3 regions of the Geobacillus sp. Y412MC52 genome follow, and region 1 is predicted to be linked to each of the others. Evidence: riboswitches for the same ligand, from Rfam matches in the RefSeq annotation. Region 1 holds a riboswitch; each other region holds the start of a gene.
What was found. A riboswitch is a leader RNA that binds a small molecule or an ion and turns the genes downstream of it on or off. The one in region 1 is predicted to bind S-adenosylmethionine.

Region 1 (7,689 bases):
CCGCGCTTCATCGGTCAAGAGGCCGACGCGCACATACCCTTCGCCGTGCTCGCCGAACCCGATGCCTGGGGCGACGGCGACATGCGCCCGCTCAAGCAACATGTCGGCAAACTCAGCGGATGATATGCCTTTTGGCAGCGGAAGCCAGGCGAAAAACGACCCGGATGGCGCCTGCACCTCCCAGCCGGCCTCGCAGAGCGCAGCGATGAACGCATTGCGGCGCGCCTCATACAATGCGACCAGCTCCGTGACACAATCTTGCGGACCAAGGAGCGCCGCGGCGGCCGCTTCCTGGATGGCGCCGAACAAGCTGACATACAAATGATCCTGCAAAAGCTCAAGCGCCCGAATGATCCGCTCGTTGCCGACGGCAAACGCCACACGCCAGCCGGCCATATTGTATGTTTTCGAAAACGTATAAATTTCGACGCCGACGTCTTTCGCCCCATCGACTTCCAGGAAGCTGACCGGTTTCCGGCCGTCAAAGCCGATCGCCCCATAAGCGAAATCGTGCACGACGGCAATGCCGTGCTTGGCGGCAAACGCCACTGTCTCCGCGAAAAATTCCTTTGTCGCCGTCGCGCCGGTCGGATTGTTCGGATAGTTTAAAAACATGAGCTTCGCTTGGTCGGCCACTGCCGCCGGAATGGCTTCATAGTCCGGCAAAAAACCGTTTTCCGCAACAAGCGGCATCATTTCCATCCGCGCGCGGGCAAGCGCGATCCCCGACCAATAGTCCGGATAGCCCGGGTCCGGGACAAGCACCACATCGCCCGGGTTGACGAGGCAAAGCGGCAGTTCGACAAGCCCGGCCTTGCCGCCGAACAAAATGGCGACTTCGCGGTCTGGATCGATGTTCACCCCGTATTCACGCGCGTAAAACGCGGCGATGGCTTCTTTCAAAAAGAAGTAGCCTTGAAACGGCGAATATTTATGGTATTTCGGATTGGCCGCCGCCCGCTGCATCGCCTCAACGATATGCTTTGGCGTCGGCTGATCCGGGTTGCCTTGCCCTAAATTGATCACGTCGCATCCGGCCTTGATTTTCTCCCCGACTTTTGCGACAAGCGAGGCGAAAAATTGCTTTGGCAGCTGCTCAAGCAACTCGGAAAAAGGAATTTCCATCGTCATCGCCCACACCTTCTTAAAAAATTCTTGAAATTCTAGTGCAACATCATATATCGTAAAAAGCAAAATGTAAAGCAAAATTTTTTCGAGGTGAAAACTCATGACGATCCGCATCGCCTGCCTCCAGCTTGATATTGCGTTTGGCGACCCGAACGAAAACGAACGGCGCGCGGAAAGCGCCATTGAATCGGCCGTCAAGGACGGCGCGAATATCATCGTGCTGCCGGAATTATGGACGACCGGCTACGATTTGACGCGCCTAGATGAGATTGCCGACGAAGGCGCCGAACGGGCGAAAGCGTTCGCCTCCCGCCTAACGCAAGCACACAGCATCCATCTCGTCGCCGGCTCGGTCGCTAAAAAAACAACAACCGGCGTGACGAACACGATAATCGTGGCCGACCGGAACGGTCAAATCGTCGGCGAATATAGCAAACTCCATCTGTTCCAATTGATGAATGAACATTTGTATTTGCAGCCGGGAAGCAGCTTAGGCTTGTTTTCGCTCGACGGGCTTTCATGCGCCGGGGTCATTTGCTATGACATCCGCTTTCCGGAGTGGATTCGCGCCCATGCTTTGGCTGGGGCGGAAGTGCTGTTTGTCGTCGCCGAATGGCCGCTTCCCCGCCTGCACCATTGGCGGACGCTCTTGATGGCGCGGGCGATTGAAAACCAATGCTACGTCGTCGCCTGCAACCGGGCTGGCCGCGACCCGAACAACGTCTTTGCCGGCCATTCGCTCGTCATCGACCCATGGGGCGAAGTGATCGCCGAGGCGGACGAGAAGCCGGGCATTCTCTCGGCCGACATCGATCCCGCGCTCGTTGCGGACGTCCGCGCGCGCATCCCGGTGTTTGCCGACCGCCGGCCGCACGACTATGAAACGGCAAAAAATTTTTTCAAAACGTATTGACAATCGATTGGCCGACCATGTATCATTCGAATCAAACAACCAAACAATTGATAACATCGTGAAAATTGCAAAAACTGAATACACGAAGTCAGTACTCTTATCAAGAGTTGGCTGAGGGAATTGGCCCAATGAAGCCCAGCAACCGACCGTAATGCTATCGTGAGATAGGGCGCACGCCAAGGGCGGCGCCGGAAGCGTCATGCTTCCGCAGGGCACGGTGCTAAGTCCAACAGAAAGACCGATGTCTTTCTGAAAGATAAGAGGCGCGAAGAACGAATGAATCTTCAAGCCTCTTTCCGTATGCGAAAGAGGCTTTTTCATTTGCCGGAAACGCCGAGTTTTAGCGCGCATCAGAACCGGCATTTGAAAACGAGCGAAATGAAAAAAGGGGGAACAAGGCAATGACCACTGTTCAAACATCGGTTTACGAACCGCTGACCGAACCGAAGGCGGTATCTCTCGCTGTCCGCCTCGGCTTATTCCGCGACGGGGCGCCTCTTGCATGCCGCGAGATCGGCGACGGGAACTTGAACCTTGTTTTTCATATCGTCGATCAAGAAACGAAACAAGGCGTCATCATCAAACAAGCGTTGCCGTACGCCAAAGTGGTCGGCGAAAGCTGGCCGCTCACGTTAAAGCGCGCTGTCATTGAAAGCAACGCGCTGCGCACGTTTGCGAGCTACGTGCCGCAATACGTGCCGAAAGTCTACTATTCTGACGAATCGCTCGCCATTACGGTGATGGAAGACTTATCCCGTTTGCAAATCGCCCGCAAAGGGCTGATCGAAGGGAAAACGTATCCGCTTTTGTCCCAGCATATCGGCGAGTTTGTCGCCAAAACGGCATTTTATACGTCTGACTTCGGCATGAACCAGCAAGAGAAAAAGAAATTGGCGCAAAGTTTCGTCAATCCCGAACTGTGCAAAATTACCGAAGACCTCGTCTTCACCGACCCGTTTTTTGACCACGAAACGAACAACTTTGAAAACGAATTGCGCCCAGACGTTGAAGCGCTTTGGCGCGATGACCGCTTGCACCTAGAAGCAGCAAAGCTGAAGCGCAAGTTTTTAACCGAAGCCGATGTGCTCTTGCATGGCGATTTGCATACCGGCAGCATTTTCGTAAGCGCCGACGAAACGAAAGTGATCGACCCGGAATTCGCCTTTTACGGTCCGATCGGGTTTGACCTTGGCCAATTTTTCGCCAATTTGCTGTTAAATGCGTTGTCCCGCTCTGAATTAGAGCGCCAACCGCTCTTTGACCACATCGACCGGACATGGGACGTCTTTGCGTCCGTGTTCTCAAACCTTTGGCGCACCGAGAGCGTGGAAACGTACGCCGCGACGCCGGGCTTGCTCGAGGACGTGCTCCGGCACGCGTTCATCGACGCCGTCGGCTTTGCCGGCTGCGAAGTCATCCGCCGGACGATCGGCCTCGCCCATGTGGCGGACCTTGACGGCATCGAGCACAAAGATGAACGGCTTGTTGCCAAACGGCATGCCCTCCGTCTCGGCCGCCGCTTGATCATTGAGCGCCGCGTGTTCACCGGAACGGAAGACTTCCGCCGCCTGTTTGCCGAAACGGAACAATAATGCCATACAATCGTCCGGGTCTCGACGCAAGCTGCGCGGCGCTGACCCGGACAAACGAAAAAAAAGAGAAAGGAAGATGGCGATGAGCACCTTTGCCATCCCACGCTCCGTTGAATGGCGCGAGACGCATGTGACGATTTTAAACCAGCAAAAGCTTCCATCCATCATCGAATATATCGACTTGCACACTCTGGAAGACGTCTATGAGGCGATTGCCACGCTGAAAGTGCGCGGCGCGCCGGCGATCGGCATCACCGCCGCCTATGGCCTGGCGCTTGCCGCACTGGGCTATGACACCAAATCGCTCGATGAATTCCGCCGCCGCTTGAAACGAGATCGTGACTACCTAGCCAGTGCCCGGCCGACCGCCGTCAACTTGTTTTGGGCGCTCGATCGGCTCGTCACCGCTGCGGCCGACGCCCTTTCCGTCAACGAGGCAAAAACGGCGCTCATCCATGAGGCGATCCGCATTCAAGTGGAAGATGAGGATGTGTGCCGCCGCATCGGCGAATACGCGTTGTCGCTCTTTCGTCCGGGCGATCGTGTGATGACGATCTGCAACGCCGGCTCGATCGCCACCACCCGCTACGGGACGGCGCTCGCCCCGTTTTATTTGGCGAAAGAAAAAGGAATCGAGCTATCCGTTTACGCCCTTGAGACACGTCCCGTTTTGCAAGGGGCGCGCCTGACCGCTTGGGAACTGATGCAAGCGGGCGTTGATGTGACGCTCATCACCGACAACATGGCGGCGCAAACGATCAAAGCGAAACAGATCAGCGCCATCATCGTCGGCGCCGATCGGATCGCGCAAAACGGCGATACGGCGAACAAAATCGGCACGTTCGGCCTGGCCTTGCTCGCGAAGTCGTTTGACATTCCGTTTTACGTCGCTGCGCCGTTGTCCACGATCGATTTGACGACGAAAACAGGTGCGGACATCCCGATCGAAGAGCGCCATCCGGATGAAGTGACCCACATCGCCGGCGTGCGCATCGCCCCGGAAGGCGTCAACGTATACAATCCGGCGTTTGACGTAACGCCAAACGAACTCATTACCGCGATCATTACCGAAAAAGGCATCATTCGCGGCAATTACAACGCAACGCTGCCATCATTATTCACAAAGGAGGAGCAACATGAAACGATTTAAGGCCTTATCTTCCCTTTTTCTTCTTTTCTTTGCCGTGTTCTCCATCTTGGCCTGGCTGCACACACGAGCAAGATGCCGTGAGCTCCAAGCCAACCAACGAAGCCAAGACCACGAACAACAAAATAGAAACGACATCCAGCCACTCGACGGCAACAAGCGACGAGCAAGCGGCCATTCCCGAAAAGTTGAAAAAGCCGGTGAAAATCGCCGCCATTATGCAACTGTCCATCGGCACGTTCTCATCGCAATACATCGCCGGCGTCAAAGAACAAGTGCAAAAATTCGGCGGCGAGGTGCAAATTTACAACGCCGACAACGATTTAACCAAAATGGCATCGTACGTTGAGACGGCCATTACACAAAATGTGGACGCCATTTTGCTTGATCACGGCCGCGCCGATGCGCTCGAAGGCCCGGTGAAAAAAGCCGTCGCCAAAGGCATTCCAGTTGTGGCGTTTGACAACGATTTGAACATTCCCGGCGTCACCGTCATCGACCAAGACGACTACAGCCTCGCCTGGAAAACATTAAAAACGCTCGCAGAAGACTTAAACGGGGAAGGCAACATCGTCACGATTTGGGTCGGCGGCTTTACCCCGATGGAACGCCGCCATGTCATTTATGACGCGTTCAAAAAACGCTATCCGAACATTAAAGAAATCGCCAAGTTCGGCACGGCGAGCGCCAACACAGCTTTGGACACACAAACGCAAATGGAAGCGATTTTGAAAAAATACCCGAACAAAGGCGACATTGACGCTGTCTTCGCAACTTGGGACGAGTTCGCCAAAGGGGCGACGCGCGCCATCGAGCAAGCCGGGCGCACGGAAATTAAAGTGTATGGCATCGATTTGAGCGATGAAGACTTGCAAATGATCCAAAAACCAAACAGCCCATGGGTGGCGACAACGGCGACCGACCCAGCCGAAGTCGGCCGCGTCCAAGTGCGGTTCGCGTATCAAAAAATCGCCGGAGAAAAAACGCCGAACATTTACTCGCTTGAGCCGCATTTAGTGAAACGGTCCGATCTTCCGGACAAACAAGTGTCGATGAATGAGCTTTCGCAATACATTCCGGGCTGGGGGCAATCCAATGTCGCCATCTCGCCGTGGATGAAAACGTTGGAAGCCCAGGTGAACAAAAAATGAACGGGTTGTCAATGCGGGGCATTGAAAAATCGTTTGGCGCCGTGCGCGTGCTTGACGGCGTGGACTTCGACGTTCGTCCTGGCGAAGTCCACGCCCTTTTAGGCATGAACGGCGCCGGCAAAAGCACGCTCATGAACATTTTGGCCGGCGCCATTCCGCCTGACGCTGGTACGATCACGATCGACGGTACGATATACACGTTTTCATCGCCGCGCGAAGCAAAACAAGCCGGCATCGGCCTCGTCGTTCAAGAAGTTGACACAGCGCTCTTTCCCGGCTTGCCGATTTACGAAAATGTAGCGGCGGACGAGTTCGTCCATGTGAAGCAACGGCCGATTCGCTCGCTGCGTCAAGAAAAAGAGCGGGCCGCCGTCCTGCTTCGCCGCGTCGGCCTGTCGTTGCCGCCGACGAAATTGGCTCGCGACTGCTCGCTCCATGAAAAGCAGCTGATTGTGCTCGCCAAAGTGCTGTCATCCAACGCGCGCTATATCATCCTAGACGAACCGACGGCCGCCTTAAGCGAGGCGGAAACAAGGCGTCTGTTTGCCATCATCGATGAACTGAAGCAGCAAGGCGTCGGCTTTATTTACATCTCTCATAAGCTGAAAGAAGTTCAGGAGATCGCCGACCGGCTGACGATTTTGCGCGACGGCCGCGTCGTCTATCACGGAGGCGCCCGCAGCCTGCCGCTTGAGGACATCATCCTTCATATGACTGGAACGAAGCGGACCGCCGCCGCGAAACAAGCACGCACATACAGAAGCGACATCGCGTTTGCCGCCCGCGGAATGTTGATCGACAAAACCGGGACAACAGTCGACCTATACGCCAACCGCGGCGAAATCGTCGGCATCGCTGGCCTCGTCGGCGCCGGCAAGACGGAGCTTGCCGAAAGCCTCATCGCCCACCGGAACACATCCGGCGAGTGGGAAATTGATGGCAGACGCTATGTGTTCTCATCGCCTTATGAAGCCATCGACGCCGGCCTTTGCCTCATCCCGGAAGAACGGCGCAAACAAGGGTTGTTTTTGCCCGAGTCAGTGAAAACGAACTTGACCGTCCGCCTTCTTTCCCGCCTGTCGCGCTGGCAATGGATCAGCCGGGCGAAAGAAGCGGCTGAAGCCGACGGGCTCGTCCGCTCGCTAGGTGTTCATCCGCCGTCAAGCGCCACGGCCGTCCGCCACTTAAGTGGCGGCAACCAGCAAAAAGTCGTCATCGGCAAATGGCTCAACACAAACGCACGCGTCTTTTTGTTTGACGAACCGACCAAAGGGATCGACGTCCATGCGAAGCAGGACGTGTTTGCCATCATCCGCTCCCTTGCCGATGAAGGAAAAACGGTGCTGTACTTTTCCAGCGAATTTCAAGAGCTGCTTGACATTTGCGACACCATCTACGTGATGGTCGACGGCCGGCTGCTCGCCCGCCTGCCGGCCGCTGAACTGACGTATGAACAGCTTGTTTACTATTGCAGCGGAGGTGAGATCCATGAACCAGCCGGCTGTTTCCACAGCGCCGTCGAAAAAAACGGCGCCGTCCATTCTTGAATGGTTGTATAAACACGGCACCTTGCTGGCCATTCTTGCCGTTATCGCCTACTTCGGCATCACGCAAGACCGATTTTTTACGTATGAAAACTTCAGTGACATTTTGCGGTCCATTTCGATCGTGACGCTCGTGGCAATCGGCATTACGTTTTCGCTCATCGTCGATGGCTTCGATTTGTCTGTCGGCTCGACGGTGAGCCTAGCGACGATC
Region 2 (7,689 bases), 1.6 Mb from region 1:
GTTACGGAACTAATGACTCCCTGCACGGAAAAAACATGAGGCAGAGCGTCCATCCGGGCATTTTTTTGCAGAATCGTCTGAAGGCAAATCACTTTCCATTGTTCGATGATCCCATACAGGGTGGAATACATAAGCGCCAGCGCACCGTGCGTCGTTGTGCCAAATAACAGTGTGACAATAGCGATACAAAACGGGCCAAACAATACAAAAGAATGCTTGAGACGACATAGAACAATAAGGTGATATTGATTAAAAGGAACGGCGACCCTACACTGACAATCAAACTCCCGATCGGCCATGCGCTAAGTTTGATGAATTGGTCTAACGTGTTTAAAAAACTGTTGGCTTTCAAGATTTCCTCCTTGGAAACGATAAAAGGAACGAGGGAGTTTTTAATCGGATTATTGATCCCATCTAAAAAAGCGATCAATGATACAAAAACATAAACGATCGCAGTGTAATGTTCCGCACCCCAGTGCAAAAACAGCAAGAGAAAAAGCAGCAGAAATGTTTTACACATTTGTCCGTAGGACAATAACGTTTTTAGTTTATATTTTTCGAAAAATATCGGTGCGACGATTCCGCTAATAAATAACGACAATGTAACGAAAAAAGGGACTAATGCGGCAGCCATGGCTTTCGATGTCAAATGATATAGGTAAGAGACAACGGAAACAATGTAGAACACATCTCCGAAATTTGCGAAAGATTGTCCGATCCAAAGGAAATGAAATGTTTTATTTTTCATGACCTCAATCCTCTCTTTGATCATCGAAACGACTGGTGATGGAATAGTCAAAATGAACCAAAAATCAGATCTTCAGTCTTTGATGAAACTGGCTTTTGGCCACGCCCCAAAACGATGGAGCGAAGGAAAACGGGTTGATTTTCAACAATCTGCTAAAGGTAAATGGATATACTGAAGCAATGGAAGCCTCCCCCTATTCTGTGTGGAGTCTATTTTTATTCCTACAACTTCCCTTGTTTGTCAAGGATTTGTTCGGCATCAGAATGAAAAAATCCTCCCGATTTTCGTGGGAAGGGGGCGAAATGTGAGGCCCAAAGCAAAGGAAAGAAATAAAAAAACAGCCGGACAGGGAATACCGTGTCCGGCCGGGTTCTTGTTACACGAGCGGTCCGCCGAGTTTTTCAATGGACGGATCGATGTGGGCGAATTTTTGGAAGTTGGCGCGGAATTTTTGCGCCAGCTCTTTTGCTTTTTGTTCGTATGCTTGTTTGTCGGCCCATGTGTTTTGCGGCTGCAGGACTTCATCCGGCACGCCGGGGACGTGGGTTGGGATGGCGAGGCCGAAAATCGGGTCTTGCACCGTTTCGGCGTTGTCCAGCTCCCCTTCGACGGCGGCTTGCACCATCGCCCGGGTGTAGGCGAGCTTCATGCGGCTGCCGACGCCGTACGGTCCCCCTGTCCAGCCGGTGTTGACCAAAAAGACGCGAACGTTGTGTTCGGCGATTTTTTGCCCGAGCATTTCCGCGTACTCAATGGCCGGGCGCGGCAAAAACGGTGCGCCAAAGCACGTTGAGAACGTTGCTTCCGGTTCGGTGACGCCGCGTTCGGTGCCGGCGAGTTTGCTTGTGTAGCCGCTTAAGAAATGGTACATCGCTTGTTCGCGCGTCAGCTTGCTGATCGGCGGCAGGACGCCGAACGCATCAGCCGTCAAAAACACGATCGTGGACGGATGGCCGGCGACGCTCGGATCGATGATGTTTTGGATCGCCTGAAGCGGGTAGGCGGCGCGCGTGTTTTCCGTCAGCGTGCCGTCGTCGTAATTCGGCACCCGCGTCGCGTCATCGAGAACGACGTTTTCGAGCACCGCGCCGAAGCCGATGGCGTCAAAAATTTGCGGCTCTTTCTCGCGCGATAGGTTGATGCATTTCGCATAGCAGCCGCCTTCGATGTTGAAAATGCCGCGGCTTGACCAGCCGTGTTCATCATCCCCGATCAAGCGGCGGTTCGGGTCGGTCGAGAGCGTCGTTTTTCCCGTTCCCGACAAGCCGAAAAAGAGGGCGACGTCGCCTTCCTGGCCGACGTTGGCCGAGCAGTGCATCGGCAGGATGCCTTGTTCCGGCAGCAAATAGTTCATCACCGAGAAAATCGATTTTTTCATTTCGCCGGCATACTCGGTGCCGCCGATCAACACGGTGCGCCGTTCAAACGAGATGATGATGAACGCTTCCGAGCGCGTGCCGTCAACTTTCGGGTCGGCTTTAAAGTTCGGCGCGCAAATGACGGTGAATTGCGGCTCATGCGCGGCGAGCTCCTCGGCGCTCGGCCGGATGAACAGCTGATGGACGAACAAGTTGTGCCAGGCGAATTCGTTGACGACTTGAATCGGCAGCCGGTATTTCGGATCGGCGCCGGCAAAGCCTTTAAACACGAACAGTTCATCTTTCTTCATTAAATAGTCGAGCACTTTGTCGTACAGTTTATCAAACGTCTCCGGAGACATCGGCTGGTTGACCGCTCCCCAGTCGATCGTTTGCTTCGTTGACGGTTCTTCGACGATGTATTTGTCTTTCGGCGACCGCCCTGTGTACTTGCCGGTTGTCACCGCGACGGCTCCGGTGTGCGTCAGCCGTCCTTCGTTCCGCTGCAGGACTTTCTCAACGAGCTCGGCGACGGACAGTTGATGATGCACGTACGGTTTTTGCAGCAATAAATCAAGCTTGTTCGTCATGTTTGCGATCCCCATATTCAAAACCTGCCTTCTTTTTGAAATCACTCTTGAAAATAGTATAACACATTTTTATTAATAGTCCATACTAATTGTGTGGGTTTTTCAAACTTTATTTTGCCCAATGTGTCGATTTTCTTGAGGAAAGAATTTTCGCGGCTGGAAATGATAAAAAATGAATTTTGATAGTTGACTTTGCCGATTCCATTGCGATAAGATAAGTCATTGAACGGATACTCTTATCCCGAGCCGGTGGAGGGACAGGCCCGATGAAGCCCAGCAACCGTCACAACTGTACATGTGTGAAATGGTGCTAACCTGTGGCAAGGCGCAGTCCTTGAACGATAAGAGTGAAAGGAAGCAATACGATTGCCATGACCTTTCCTCAGCCGTTACAGGAAAGGTTTTTTATATTGCGAAGGGAAAAAGGGAAATGAGTTCCGTGTCGCCACATTATGCCAAGAGGAGGAAACAAACCGAATGTCAGCCAAACGCCGCTTGTTTACTTCAGAGTCTGTGACGGAAGGACATCCGGATAAAATTTGCGACCAAATTTCTGACGCCATTTTGGATGCCATTTTGGAAAAAGATCCGAACGCCCGCGTCGCCTGCGAAACGAGCGTCACGACCGGGCTGGTGCTCGTGAGCGGGGAAATCACGACATCAACATACGTGGACATTCCGCGCATCGTCCGCGATACGGTCCGGGAGATCGGCTACACGCGCGCCAAATACGGATTTGACGCTGATACGTGCGCGGTGCTGACGTCGATTGACGAACAATCGCCGGACATTGCGATGGGGGTGGACCGGGCGCTCGAGGCGCGCGAAGGTCAGATGACTGACGAGGAAATTGAAGCGATCGGCGCCGGCGACCAAGGATTGATGTTTGGGTTCGCCTGCAATGAGACGGAAGAATTGATGCCGCTGCCGATTTCGCTTGCGCACCGCTTGGCGCGCCGATTGGCGGAAGTGCGCAAAACGGACGTCTTGCCGTACTTGCGGCCGGACGGGAAAACACAAGTGACGATCGAATACGATGAAAACGGCAAACCGGTGCGCGTCGATACGATCGTCGTTTCCGCGCAGCACCATCCGGAAATTACGCAAGAGCAAATCCAGCGCGACATTAAAGAACAGGTCATCGAGCCGGTCGTGCCCGCGGAGCTGCTTGATGAGAACACGAAATATTTCATCAACCCGACAGGACGGTTTGTCATCGGCGGTCCGCAAGGGGATGCTGGGTTGACGGGGCGCAAAATCATCGTCGATACGTACGGCGGCTACGCCCGCCACGGCGGTGGCGCGTTCTCGGGCAAAGATCCGACGAAAGTCGACCGCTCGGCGGCGTATGCGGCCCGCTATGTCGCGAAAAACATCGTCGCGGCAGGACTGGCCGACAAATGCGAAGTGCAGCTTGCCTACGCGATCGGCGTCGCCCGCCCAGTTTCGATTTCGATCGATACGTTCGGCACCGGCAAAGTGTCGGAAGACATTTTGATTGAGGTCGTGCGCAACAACTTCGATCTCCGCCCGGCGGGCATCATCAAAATGCTCGACCTTCGCCGCCCGATTTACAAACAGACGGCTGCTTACGGCCATTTTGGGCGTACGGACATCGACCTGCCGTGGGAGCGCACCGACAAAGCCGCCTTGTTGAAAGAACAAGCGCTGGCGTTGGCGGACAAGTGATGAAAGAAAAAGAGCTGCCTGATCACGGCAGCTCTTTTTTGTTGGCGCACGATGTCCGCTGTTGCTGCAGCGCTTTGTAATACTGCCCTTTCTCGACATATTCGCGGCGTATGCGCTCCATTTCGCGGATGTCGTCTTCCGTCAGTTCGCGGACGACTTTCGCCGGCCGGCCGAGGGCGAGCGTGTTGGGCGGAATTTTTTTGCCCGGCGGCACTAAACTGCCGGCGCCGATAAACGCGCCTTCCCCGATTTCCGCGCGGTCCAAAATGATCGAGCCCATGCCGATGAGCGCGTTTTTGCGAACGATGGCGCTGTGCAAAATGACTTGATGGCCGACTGTTACACCGTCTTCAATGATAAGCGGATTGTTTGGACTTTGATGCAAAATTGAGTTATCTTGAATATTGACCCGGTTGCCAATCACCGTTGGCGCCACATCGCCGCGAATGACGGTATTGAACCAAATGCTCGTCTCTTCGCCGATCACGACATCGCCGGTGATCGTCACATAGTCGGCGATAAAGGCGGAGGCGGCAATTTGCGGCGTTTTGCCTTTGTATGGGTAAATCATGGGCGTTCGTTCCTTTCTGTTGCAAAATCGATCGTTCACCATGTATTGTACAACGCTGCGTCCAAATCGCCAACGAAAGCGAGCGCGCCTGATCGGGATTGGTGAAAAACGTTTCGTTTCGCCCGATGAGTGGTTGGGATCGGGAAAGAAGATCCGATTTCACAAAGCTTCTCAACGTGAGAAGAACCGTTGTTGAGCGGCTTTTTCATTCCATCGCCAACCCTTTTATGGTTTGCCCCGGCCGCATTGATGGCAATACTGGAAGACGAGATCGCAGGCTGTTCAGACGCGAAACGATTTTGGTTGCCGATAAGATGGAAATGCTAGGAGACGAGACCATGGTGTTTGCACCTGAGGTGAGCCGATTGAACATTCCGAAAAACCCCATCGCCTTGATGAAAATGGTGTATCGTGACGTGCTTCCGCTTGTCCACCGCGAGCTTGCCTATTGGCGGCGCCAGGCCGAGCGCATTCCCGACCCGGAATTGCGGCGCCAGGCCTTGGCGAGCATCGCTTCGAAAACGTTCCATTGCGAAGGCGGCTCCATTTTGGCGCTCTTGGCCGGAGAAAACATGGAGGATTGCATCCGCTTTATCGTTGCTTACCAGACGATCAGCGATTATTTGGATAATTTGTGCGACCGCAGCACCTCGCTCGATCCGCTCGACTTTCGCGCCTTGCACGATTCGATGCCGGACGCTTTGACGATCGGCGCGGAGCCGTCGAACTATTACCGCCATCGCCGCGAACAGGAAGACGGCGGCTATTTGCCGGCGCTCGTCCGCACGTGCCAAAAGGTGCTCGAGACGGTGCGCCATTATGAGACGATCGCCCCATTTTTGCATGAATTGGCCGGATATTATTGCGACTTGCAAGTGCATAAACATGTCGAAGCGAGCGAGCGGGTGCCGCGGCTGGAGAAATGGTTCGCGCAATACAAAGACGCCTTGCCGCCGATGGAATGGTATGAGTTTTCCGCCTGCTCCGGTTCGACGCTCGGCATTTTCTGCCTCGTCGCCTATGCGTTTGGCGAATCGTTGCCGCCGGAGATGGCGAGACAAGTGCGCGACGGTTATTTTCCGTACATTCAAGGACTGCACATTTTGCTCGACTATTTGATCGATCAGGAGGAAGACCGGGACGGCGGCGATTTAAACTTTTGCTTTTACTATCCGAATGAAACGGTGATGCTTGAGCGGCTTTGCCATTTCATCGAAGAGGCCGACCGCCATGTCGGCGCCCTTCCGCACGGCGAGTTTCACCGCCTTATTCACCGAGGGCTTCTTGGGTTGTATTTGTCGGATGCCAAGGTGAAAAAGCAGCGCGGGTTGCGCCGGCTGGCGCGCCGGCTCGTCCGCGCCGGCGGGGCGGCGTCGCAGTTTTTCTATTGGAACGGAAAAGCATACCGCTTTTGGCAGGAGCGGCAAAAACGGCTGTCCTTTTCATAAGGGCGGCCGTTTGCTTGTATTGGCGAGGGCAGTGGTTCGTCGGCGGATCGGACGGAATCAGGCGCCCCCATCCGCCCGATTCTCGAGCGCGATCAAAAACGGCGGGTTGTTTTGCCGATTGATGAATTCGTATTTCAAGGCATGGACGCGCCGTTGATCAAGAGAGCGGACGTAATCAAGGAGCGCGTCGCGTTCGCGCTTTCCTTCCGGATGGCCGTGGTAGACGACAAGAACGATGACGCCGCCCGGCTTCATGACGGAAAGCAACTGGCGGACCGCTTCGATCGTCGATTCCGGCTGGGTGACGATTTGCTTATTGCCGCCCGGCAAATAGCCGAGGTTGAACACCGCGCCGGCGATGCGCCCGTGTACATCGGCGGGAAGCGCCTCAAGCAGTTCACTATGGCTTCGCTCGAACAACGTCGCCCGCCCGCATAGCCCATGTTCCGCGAGGCGGGCGGAAGCGGCGGTGATGGCCTCAGGCTGAATGTCAAAGCCGAACACATGGCCTGTCTCCCCGACGCGTTCGGCCAAATACACGGTGTCGTGCCCGTTGCCGACGGTCGCGTCGACGGCGATGTCGCCTTCGTTGACCGCTTGATCAAGCAAAAAGCGGGCAAACGGCAAAATGTTCATCAAAGCCATCGGTTGGCCCCTCCTTGTGATCGTTTCATCGTTTACGTTGGCAGGCGTGTCGCTGCGCCAAAGATGTCGGATGCCATCGCTTTTCCCTAAAGCCTCGCCATCCTCTACGCCGGCGTGACAGAAAACCTTGAGCTGACCGACATCGGCCTGATTGAGCTGAACGAAGATCCCCACGTCGGCATTGTAACAAAAACTTCATGGAAAATCGACCGCTGCCAATCATTGGCGTGATACGGCCGGCCTATGCGGCGCATAGTAAACATGAGGGAATATCACGAAACGAGGTGAGCGCATGGCGACAAGACAATCCGTTGAGGAATTTTTGCAGCGGTGTGAAGATGTGATCCGCTACGCGAAAGAGCAATATACAGAAGCGCAAAAGCAGGAGCATTACAACATCACCGAATACACCAACGCCCAGCAGATGCTCGAGCAGACGGTCATCGATTTGGCGCACTTGGCGCGAAGCTGCAACGCCCAGCAGCGCGAGCAGCTGCATCGGATGCGGCTCCAACTGGAGCAATTGCAAAACGACATGATTTTGCTTGACCGCTGAAACGAGGAGGAACACGACATGAAGCGACGCTTGAAACAAACGAATCCGGAACAAAAAACACCTAGCGGCCAAAACAATAACGAT
Region 3 (7,689 bases), 410 kb from region 1:
CTGCGAAGCAAGATATTCCCATTGATGTGATCAAAAAACAGCTCCGTATCGCGTAAGGGGTACCCTGTTTGTCTCTCTAACCATGGAAATTATTGTAATGAAAAATGCTCATCTACAGTCATTAATATATTGAAAGCCGTCTAAATCAATATACAAAATGGCGCCGTGTTGTTTCGTTTCTTTCAGTTTCGACAGCATTGCCTTGGCAAGCTGCAAAAATCGACGCCGATTCGGCAATCCGGTGAGCTCATCATAATGGTAATGGAACAGGGAATCATACAGCCGCCTGTTTTCTTCGAGCGCTTTCCTTGTTCCCTCATGTTCCATGGCGAGGCTCGCGAGCGATGACAGCGCCGACATGATTTCCATATCTTCCGGTTCCGGTTCGCGTTCGGTCGGATAGTAAAACGCCAGCGTTCCGAGCACATGGCCGAATGATGAGAGAATGGGCATGGACCAGCAAGCTCTCAATCCGTGCGCCAACGCCAATTGCGCATAAGACGCCCAGCGGGGGTCATTTGCCACGCTGCTTGCAATCACGATCTCTTTTTGATAGGCGGCCGCGCCGCACGATCCAGATTGCGGCCCGATTTCGATTCCATTCATGGCTTCGATATAAGCGGATGGCAAGCTTGGCGCTGCTCCATGGTAAAGGCGTCGCCCGTCGTCATCGGCAACCAAAATCGAACAAACGGCTGGAGGCCGCAATGCTTCAGCCGCCTTGGCAATGGACGTGAGAATGGCATCGAGCGGCTCGTGTTTGATGATTTGCTTCAAAATGTGAGTCTGTTCAGCGAGCAGCCGCTCCGCATGTGTTTCAGCGGTCATGTCAGAGCACGAGATGAGGAGGAACGGCGTATCGTTCAATGTTTTCCAACGCATATGCACGCGAACAGCGCATAATTTGCCGGTTTTATGCACCGTTCTGGCCGTGAATGTGCGGACTGTTTCATCTGTCGGTTGAGGAAGCAAGTGAGCGAGGGACGCCCAGTCGTCAGGATGGAAAATAGTTTGAAATGGGGCGCCGATGAGTTCAATCCGATCGTAGCCCAACGATGCACCCGCATAGTCATTCATATCGGCAATGACTCCGTGTTCAGTAACCACCCATTGCACGGCAGGCATAAAAAAGTAAAGCGCCCCATAATGCGTCATGATCGACTGCTTGTCCATGCGGAAGCAATCCTCCAATCTGCAAAAAAATAGATGCACTATGTCATTTTACCATGTTTTTATCTGTTTTTGTCTAGTTTTGTCGAACGATCGCTGTATTTTTTTCACTGATCGTGCAAAAAGATCAATCCACCGCAGGGTGCTCTCTTCTGAACACTTTTCTTTAGAGGCGAGAGATTAATCAAACATATTAAAACATTGTTCTAAATAATCATCATACGCCACCAACCTCCAAGTCCTTTAAGGGTGAAGCTGGAGCGGCTGTCGCGACATCTTGGAACAGCCGGACGCAGGGCAATCAGTGAAAACCATTGCCATCCCAGCGAATGTGTGGTAGGATAGGGGAAAATAGCATACGTCTTATCAAGAGTGGGCGAGAGAACGGGCTTGATGACCCCACAGCAACCTGCCTCTGGCAAGGTGCTAACACCTGCAAAGCGGCTTCGCTTTGGATGATAAGAACGGCTCATGACCCCTTTCGCATCATTCCGAGGCGAAGGGGTTTTTTTGCGGACGGGAGGTGAGAGAAACGGTGGCGGAACCCTATTCGCTCCGTGCCTGCATGGCGGCCCATTTCTCGGTTGCGGCGTTTGCCGTTCATGTCATGCGCTGTGTGCAGGCGGAGCTCATCCGGTTTGACCCTAAGGCGGCGGTGCATGTCGACCGTGGGGAGGGCTACAGCCATTTGTATGGGAGCGCACAAGGGAGAGTGTTTTCCATCTTGTTGACGAGCGGAGAAGCGGACGAACGGAGAGCCGAAGGGCCGTACGCCCTTGACCGCTACATATGGACAGAGCTTGGGAAAAAAGGGATTTTCCCGATGCAGATGACGCCGTATTTACAAGCAGTATGGTTAACTGAGTCATAGAAAGGAAGAGGGACGAATGGCAGTTAAAAAATTTGAACATGTCGGCATTCAAGTGAAAGACATCGAGGCATCGAAAGAGTTTTATCAAAATGTTGTCGGCTTGGAGCTGCTCGACGAAATGATTCATACGAACGGCACGATGAAATTGGCGTTTTTAGGGATTGGCGGCTCGATCATTGTCGAGCTGATCGAAGGATACAACCCGGATTTGCCGACGGAAGGAAAAGTGCACCATGTGGCGTTTACGGTGGAAGGCATTGAGCAGGAGAAAGAACGGCTTCAGTCGCTCGGTGTGCCGCTTGTGTGGGAAGAAATAACGACACTTCCGAACGGGGCGAAATATTTGTTTTTCCGCGGGCCCGACGGTGAATGGATCGAATTTTACGAGCCTGCTCGATAAATGGCGTCACGCTAGGCGGCCAGCTGTTTGGGCCGCCTATGAATTTGCCGTCTGGCGATTGGCGCTTCGTTCCATTTTTCTTCGTATGGCCTTGCCTGCCGCTAGACAACAACCGTCCATGTAGGAGTCGTCGTCTTCTCGATTCAATGGTATACTAGAAAAAGAGAGGGGGGAGGCTGACGTGGAAGAAATGATCGTGCACGCGATTCAAGACGACTACCCTGATGAATTCGCCTGGTGCTACGGCTGCGGGCGTCTGAATGAACAAGGCCACCATTTTCGCACCGGGTGGCGGGGCGACAAAACGGTGACGGTGTATACGCCGCGTCCGGAACATACGGCGATCCCAGGGTTTGTGTACGGCGGGCTGATCGCCTCGCTCATTGATTGCCACGGCACCGGTTCAGCGGCGCTTGCCTTGCATCGGAAAAACGGCCATGAACCAGGGAGCGGGGAAACGCCGCCGCGCTTTGTCACTGCGTCGCTTCACGTCGATTTCGTCAAGCCGACGCCGCACGGAGTGCCGCTTGTCGCCGTCGGCACTGTGACGGAGATTCATCCGAAAAAATGGAAAGTGGACACCGAAGTGTTCGCCAACGGCGAACTGTGCGCCCGCGGCCAAGTCGTGGCCGTCGTGATGCCGAAAACGTTTGTCCGTGGGTAACAAGCAACGAAAGGCGCCGGAGAAGGGCTGTTTTTGACAGCGCTTTCTCCGGCGCTTGGCAACTGGTCGAAAACGGCTGCGCCTCACCTCGTTTCGCCATTGAGGACTGATGATGTCATGAAAAAGGCAACTCGACAACGCCTCTTCTCAAGTGGGGAAACCTTGTGAAATTGGTTCTCCTTTTTCAACAAAACCACCGATTTGGCGAACATCATCGTTTTTCACCGGTTTTATCGGATTCCTCTGATCATCGCTTTCCATGCGTTCAAACCAACAACAGCAGCTGCTGTTTGGCCTCGTCGAATCCAAGGAGAACGAGCATGCGCAAAAACCCCTTTTGGAGATCCATCACCTTCACGGTTTGTCCATGATCAGCACCGACGACGTGGCGCTCGCCACTTCTTTGCCGTTTTGCCGCACGATGGCGGTTACATAGGCGACGGTTTTCCCGAACTTTTCCACCCGCGCCTCGATTTCGGCTTCTCCAGCCGCCGCTGGGCGGTGAAACGTCGTCTGCAAGTTGATGGAGGCGTGCATTTGGTCATCGCGAAGCAAGGTCGTCACCGCATACGCCATGAGAATGTCCGCCGCCGCCCCGACGAACCCGCCCATAATCACCCCGTTGCCGTTGAGCAGCGATTCGCTGATCGTCCATACGCCTTTCGCATAGCCGTCTCGGGCTTCCGTCAGGCGGACGCCGAGCGTTTCGTCGCATGGGGGCGGCGCGCTTTGACCGGCGATGACGTCATGCAAGTTGGTCATTGGCTTCATGTGGAACACCCTTTCTGTTGTCAATCATGTTTTTTATTCGCCAAACGGCGGCGATTTCCTCTTTCCGCGTGCATGGGGAGGAGAACGGCAAAGCTGTGGCGAAAGAAACAAGCAGCTGATGATGGAAAGGAGATGGTCTCATGTATCAACCGCCAGACGCCGGCCGTTGGACGGGACGGATTGACAGCGTGAGCGATGAGCAGGCGTTTCGTCTTCATCAGCGCATTCGCTTGCTCGATTTGTCCAAGCCATTGGAGACGGTGGAACGAGCGGCGGCATTCATCGGGTTTGCGTGCGACGAAGGAGTGCGCCGCAACCAAGGCCGCCAAGGGGCGAAAGAGGCGCCGGCCGCCGTCAAAGCGGCGCTGGCCCGGCTGCCTTGGCATCTTCCGGAAGGGGTCGTTGTCTATGACGCAGGCGATGTCGTTTGCGTCGATGAACGGCTCGAACAAAGCCAGACTGAACTTGGGAAGGCGGTCGCCCGCCTGCTGAAAAACGGGATGGCGTCTATCGTGATCGGCGGCGGCCATGAGACGGCGTACGGCCATTACTTGGGCGTTCGCGAAGCGCTCGGGCCCGAAGCCCGCCTTGGCATCCTCAACATTGACGCCCATTTCGACTTGCGCCCGTACGATGACGGCCCGACGTCCGGGACGATGTTTCGGCAAATATTGGATCAAGACGAACGGGTCCGTTACTTCTGCCTCGGCATTCAGCGGATCGGCAACACGGCGGCGCTGTTTGCGGCGGCCGAGACGTACGGCTGCCGGTACATGCTTGAAGACGAGCTGACCGCAGGACCGATCGAGGCCGCCTATGAACAAATCGAGGAGTTTGCCGCCGATCACGATGCCGTGATGCTCACCATTTGCATGGACGCCATCAGCGCGGCCGCTGCGCCGGGGGTGAGCGCACCGTCGCCGTTTGGGCTCGCTCCGTCGTTGGCGCGCGCTCTCATCCGCCGAATCGTTTCTCATCCGAAAACGATCAGCGTCGATCTTTGCGAAGTCAATCCACTCTGGGATGAAGGCGGAAAAACGGTGGCGTTGGCCGCCGCCTTTTGCATGGAAGCGCTCCTTCATTTTCGACGATTGCAGCCAAGGCGGTGAGAACGTGAAATTGGTCATTGCCGAACGGGACGACAAGGAACGAGAAGCGATCCGCTGGCTCGTTTCCGCGTATTCGCTGCCGATCGAGCAGGTGTACACGGCGGCCAATGTGGAGGAGATGATGGCTCTTCTTGAGCGGGAGGCGCCGGAGCTATTGTACGTCGAACTGGATATGATTCCGTATGAACGATGGTCAAAGGTGACAGCCCACGTCCGCTTGTTTTGCCAACGCGTGATTGCCGCAACGGCCGAGGCGACGTTTGCGCGGGCGAAACAAGCCATCGACTGGCAATGCGTCGATTTGCTTGTGAAGCCGCTTGAGCCCGCCAAGCTGAAACAAGCGTTGAGGACGGCGGTCTCGCTTTCCTCCAACAGCCGCTCGAGCCTGACAGCGGGTTTTGACGGCCATGACGACTACCGCGCATTATTTTACGATGACCCCGCCGCAGCTTCCACCCATGTATGGCTTGTGCAGGCGGAACAGCCTGCCTTGTCTCGGGAAGTGATCCGCTTTTTAACGAGCTATCCGTTTCGCGGACGGGCGCGCGTATTGCCGCTCACCCATATGGCGGTTTGCCTGCTTCCCGATTTGCCGGGCGACGGGAAAGAAGAGGCGTGGAAGCTGTTGCGCGATTGGGAAACGGAGCATCATGAGCCGCTCGCGGTTGTCGTGATGCCGCCTGATGGCCGGAAAACGGTGCGCGGGCAATACCAAGCGGCCCGCCGGTTGCTGGAGACGACGTTTTTCATTGGCTATCGCCAAGTGATCGCTCCCGCTTCGGAATACGAACAGTGGCGTGAGCTCGATCCGTTTTTGACGCCCGAGGAGCAGCGGCAATGGATCGAGATGCTCGAGCGGTTCGACCATGAAGGGGTGAAGCGATGGCTGCGGCGCGAATTTTCCCATTGGGGGCCGCCGTTTCCGAGCCCGGAGATGGTGCGGACGCGGCTGACGAGCATCTTGGCGCAAATCCGCCGGTTTATGAAAACATACGGCCTTGACCGCGGCGGAACCGAGCGAGAGTATATGCGCATTTTTCAAGACATTTTGTACAATCCCGTCTTGTATCGCATCGTTCAAGAATTGATTTTATTTTTATATCGGTTGTTCCATGAGGCCAAGCAGGCCGAGGAAGACGCGCGCGTCGACGCCGTGGAGCGCGGCCTCCGCTATATGGAGGCGCATTTTCGCGATCCGTCGCTCACGCTTGAGCGGGTCGCGGCCGCCGCCGGGCGCAGCCCCGCGTATTTCAGCCATTTGTTGTCGAAAAAGCGCGGCGTGACGTTTCGCCAGTGGCTGACCAACCGGCGGCTTGAGGAAGCGAAACGGCTGCTTCGGCAGACGGATTTGTCGATTAAAGAAATCGCCGAACAAACCGGGTTTCGCACTGCCCATTATTTGATGCGCGTCTTTAAAGCCGAACTGAACCAGACGCCGACCGCCTACCGCGATGAACAACGGCTGAAACCGTCATCACCGCGGTAGGCGGTTTTTTCAAAAGAAATGAACATATATCAAAAGAAATGGATAGATGAAGTGAAAAGAAAAAAGAAATTTCGAAAAAATTGGATCATCTTGAAAAGACGAGAATCTATCTCCATCCTCTTGGCTTCCTTACAATAAAAAGCAAAGAGGAAAAAGGAGAGGATGACGATGGCAGAAAAACGGACCGTACGCCCGTTTGCGGGAACAGAGCGGCGGGCGAAAGGATGGATTCAAGAAGCGGCGTTGCGCATGTTAAACAACAATTTGCATCCCGATGTCGCCGAGCGGCCGGATGAGTTGATCGTCTACGGCGGCATCGGCAAGGCGGCGCGCAACTGGGAATGTTACGAGGCGATTGTGGACACCCTTCTTCGTTTAGAAAACGATGAAACGTTGCTCATTCAATCTGGCAAGCCGGTGGCGGTGTTTCGCACGCATCCGGACGCCCCTCGCGTGCTGATCGCCAACTCCAACCTCGTGCCCGCATGGGCGACGTGGGACCATTTTCACGAACTTGACAAAAAAGGGTTGATCATGTACGGACAAATGACGGCCGGGAGCTGGATTTACATCGGCAGCCAAGGAATCGTCCAAGGGACATATGAAACGTTTGCCGAAGTGGCGCGCCAGCACTTTGGCGGCACGCTGGCCGGGACGATCACGCTAACCGCCGGCCTTGGCGGCATGGGCGGGGCGCAGCCGCTCGCCGTGACGATGAACGGCGGCGTCTGCCTCGCCATCGAAGTCGATCCGGCCCGCATCCAGCGCCGCATTGACACGAATTACTTGGATACGATGACCGACAGCCTAGACGCGGCGCTCGAGATGGCGAAACAAGCGAAGGAAGAGAAAAAAGCGCTGTCGATCGGCCTTGTCGGCAATGCGGCTGAAGTGTTGCCGCGTCTCGTCGAAACGGGCTTTGTTCCGGATGTCTTGACCGATCAAACGTCCGCCCACGATCCGTTAAACGGCTACATCCCGGCTGGCCTTACGCTTGATGAGGCCGCCGAACTCAGGGCGCGCGATCCGAAGCAGTACATCGCCCGTGCGAAACAGTCGATCGCCGCGCATGTTCGAGCGATGCTGGCGATGCAAAAGCAAGGGGCGGTGACGTTTGATTACGGCAACAACATCCGCCAAGTGGCAAAAGACGAAGGGGTGGACGACGCCTTTTCCTTCCCAGGTTTTGTGCCGGCCTACATCCGTCCGCTCTTTTGC

Region 2: another riboswitch for S-adenosylmethionine. It lies ahead of metK (methionine adenosyltransferase); the one in region 1 lies ahead of mtnK (S-methyl-5-thioribose kinase).
Region 3: another riboswitch for S-adenosylmethionine. It lies ahead of GYMC52_RS06585 (hypothetical protein); the one in region 1 lies ahead of mtnK (S-methyl-5-thioribose kinase).

Annotation. Positions count from the first base shown of each region.
Region 1 covers NC_014915.1:902,110-909,798, reverse strand. The annotation lists gene GYMC52_RS04605 (pyridoxal phosphate-dependent aminotransferase) at 1-1,131, opposite strand, end outside; gene GYMC52_RS04600 (carbon-nitrogen family hydrolase) at 1,229-2,041, shown strand; SAM riboswitch class I at 2,136-2,304, shown strand; gene mtnK (S-methyl-5-thioribose kinase) at 2,443-3,633, shown strand; gene mtnA (S-methyl-5-thioribose-1-phosphate isomerase) at 3,716-4,783, shown strand; partial or broken gene GYMC52_RS04585 (sugar ABC transporter substrate-binding protein) at 4,770-5,931, shown strand; gene GYMC52_RS04580 (sugar ABC transporter ATP-binding protein) at 5,928-7,478, shown strand; gene GYMC52_RS04575 (ABC transporter permease) at 7,420-7,689, shown strand, end outside.
Region 2 covers NC_014915.1:2,951,932-2,959,620, reverse strand. The annotation lists gene GYMC52_RS14510 (MFS transporter) at 89-748, opposite strand; gene pckA (phosphoenolpyruvate carboxykinase (ATP)) at 1,125-2,711, opposite strand; SAM riboswitch class I at 2,930-3,044, shown strand; gene metK (methionine adenosyltransferase) at 3,174-4,385, shown strand; gene GYMC52_RS14495 (gamma carbonic anhydrase family protein) at 4,408-4,956, opposite strand; gene GYMC52_RS14490 (tetraprenyl-beta-curcumene synthase family protein) at 5,295-6,404, shown strand; gene GYMC52_RS14485 (tRNA (mnm(5)s(2)U34)-methyltransferase) at 6,462-7,049, opposite strand; gene GYMC52_RS14480 (YtzC family protein) at 7,342-7,605, shown strand; gene GYMC52_RS14475 (hypothetical protein) at 7,624-7,689, shown strand, end outside.
Region 3 covers NC_014915.1:1,312,336-1,320,024, forward strand. The annotation lists partial or broken gene GYMC52_RS06575 (IS701 family transposase) at 1-56, shown strand, start outside; gene GYMC52_RS18130 (sensor domain-containing diguanylate cyclase) at 109-1,173, opposite strand; SAM riboswitch class I at 1,531-1,635, shown strand; gene GYMC52_RS06585 (hypothetical protein) at 1,706-2,041, shown strand; gene GYMC52_RS06590 (VOC family protein) at 2,058-2,441, shown strand; gene GYMC52_RS06595 (PaaI family thioesterase) at 2,623-3,105, shown strand; gene GYMC52_RS06600 (PaaI family thioesterase) at 3,460-3,876, opposite strand; gene hutG (formimidoylglutamase) at 4,017-4,985, shown strand; gene GYMC52_RS06610 (helix-turn-helix domain-containing protein) at 4,990-6,471, shown strand; gene hutU (urocanate hydratase) at 6,640-7,689, shown strand, end outside.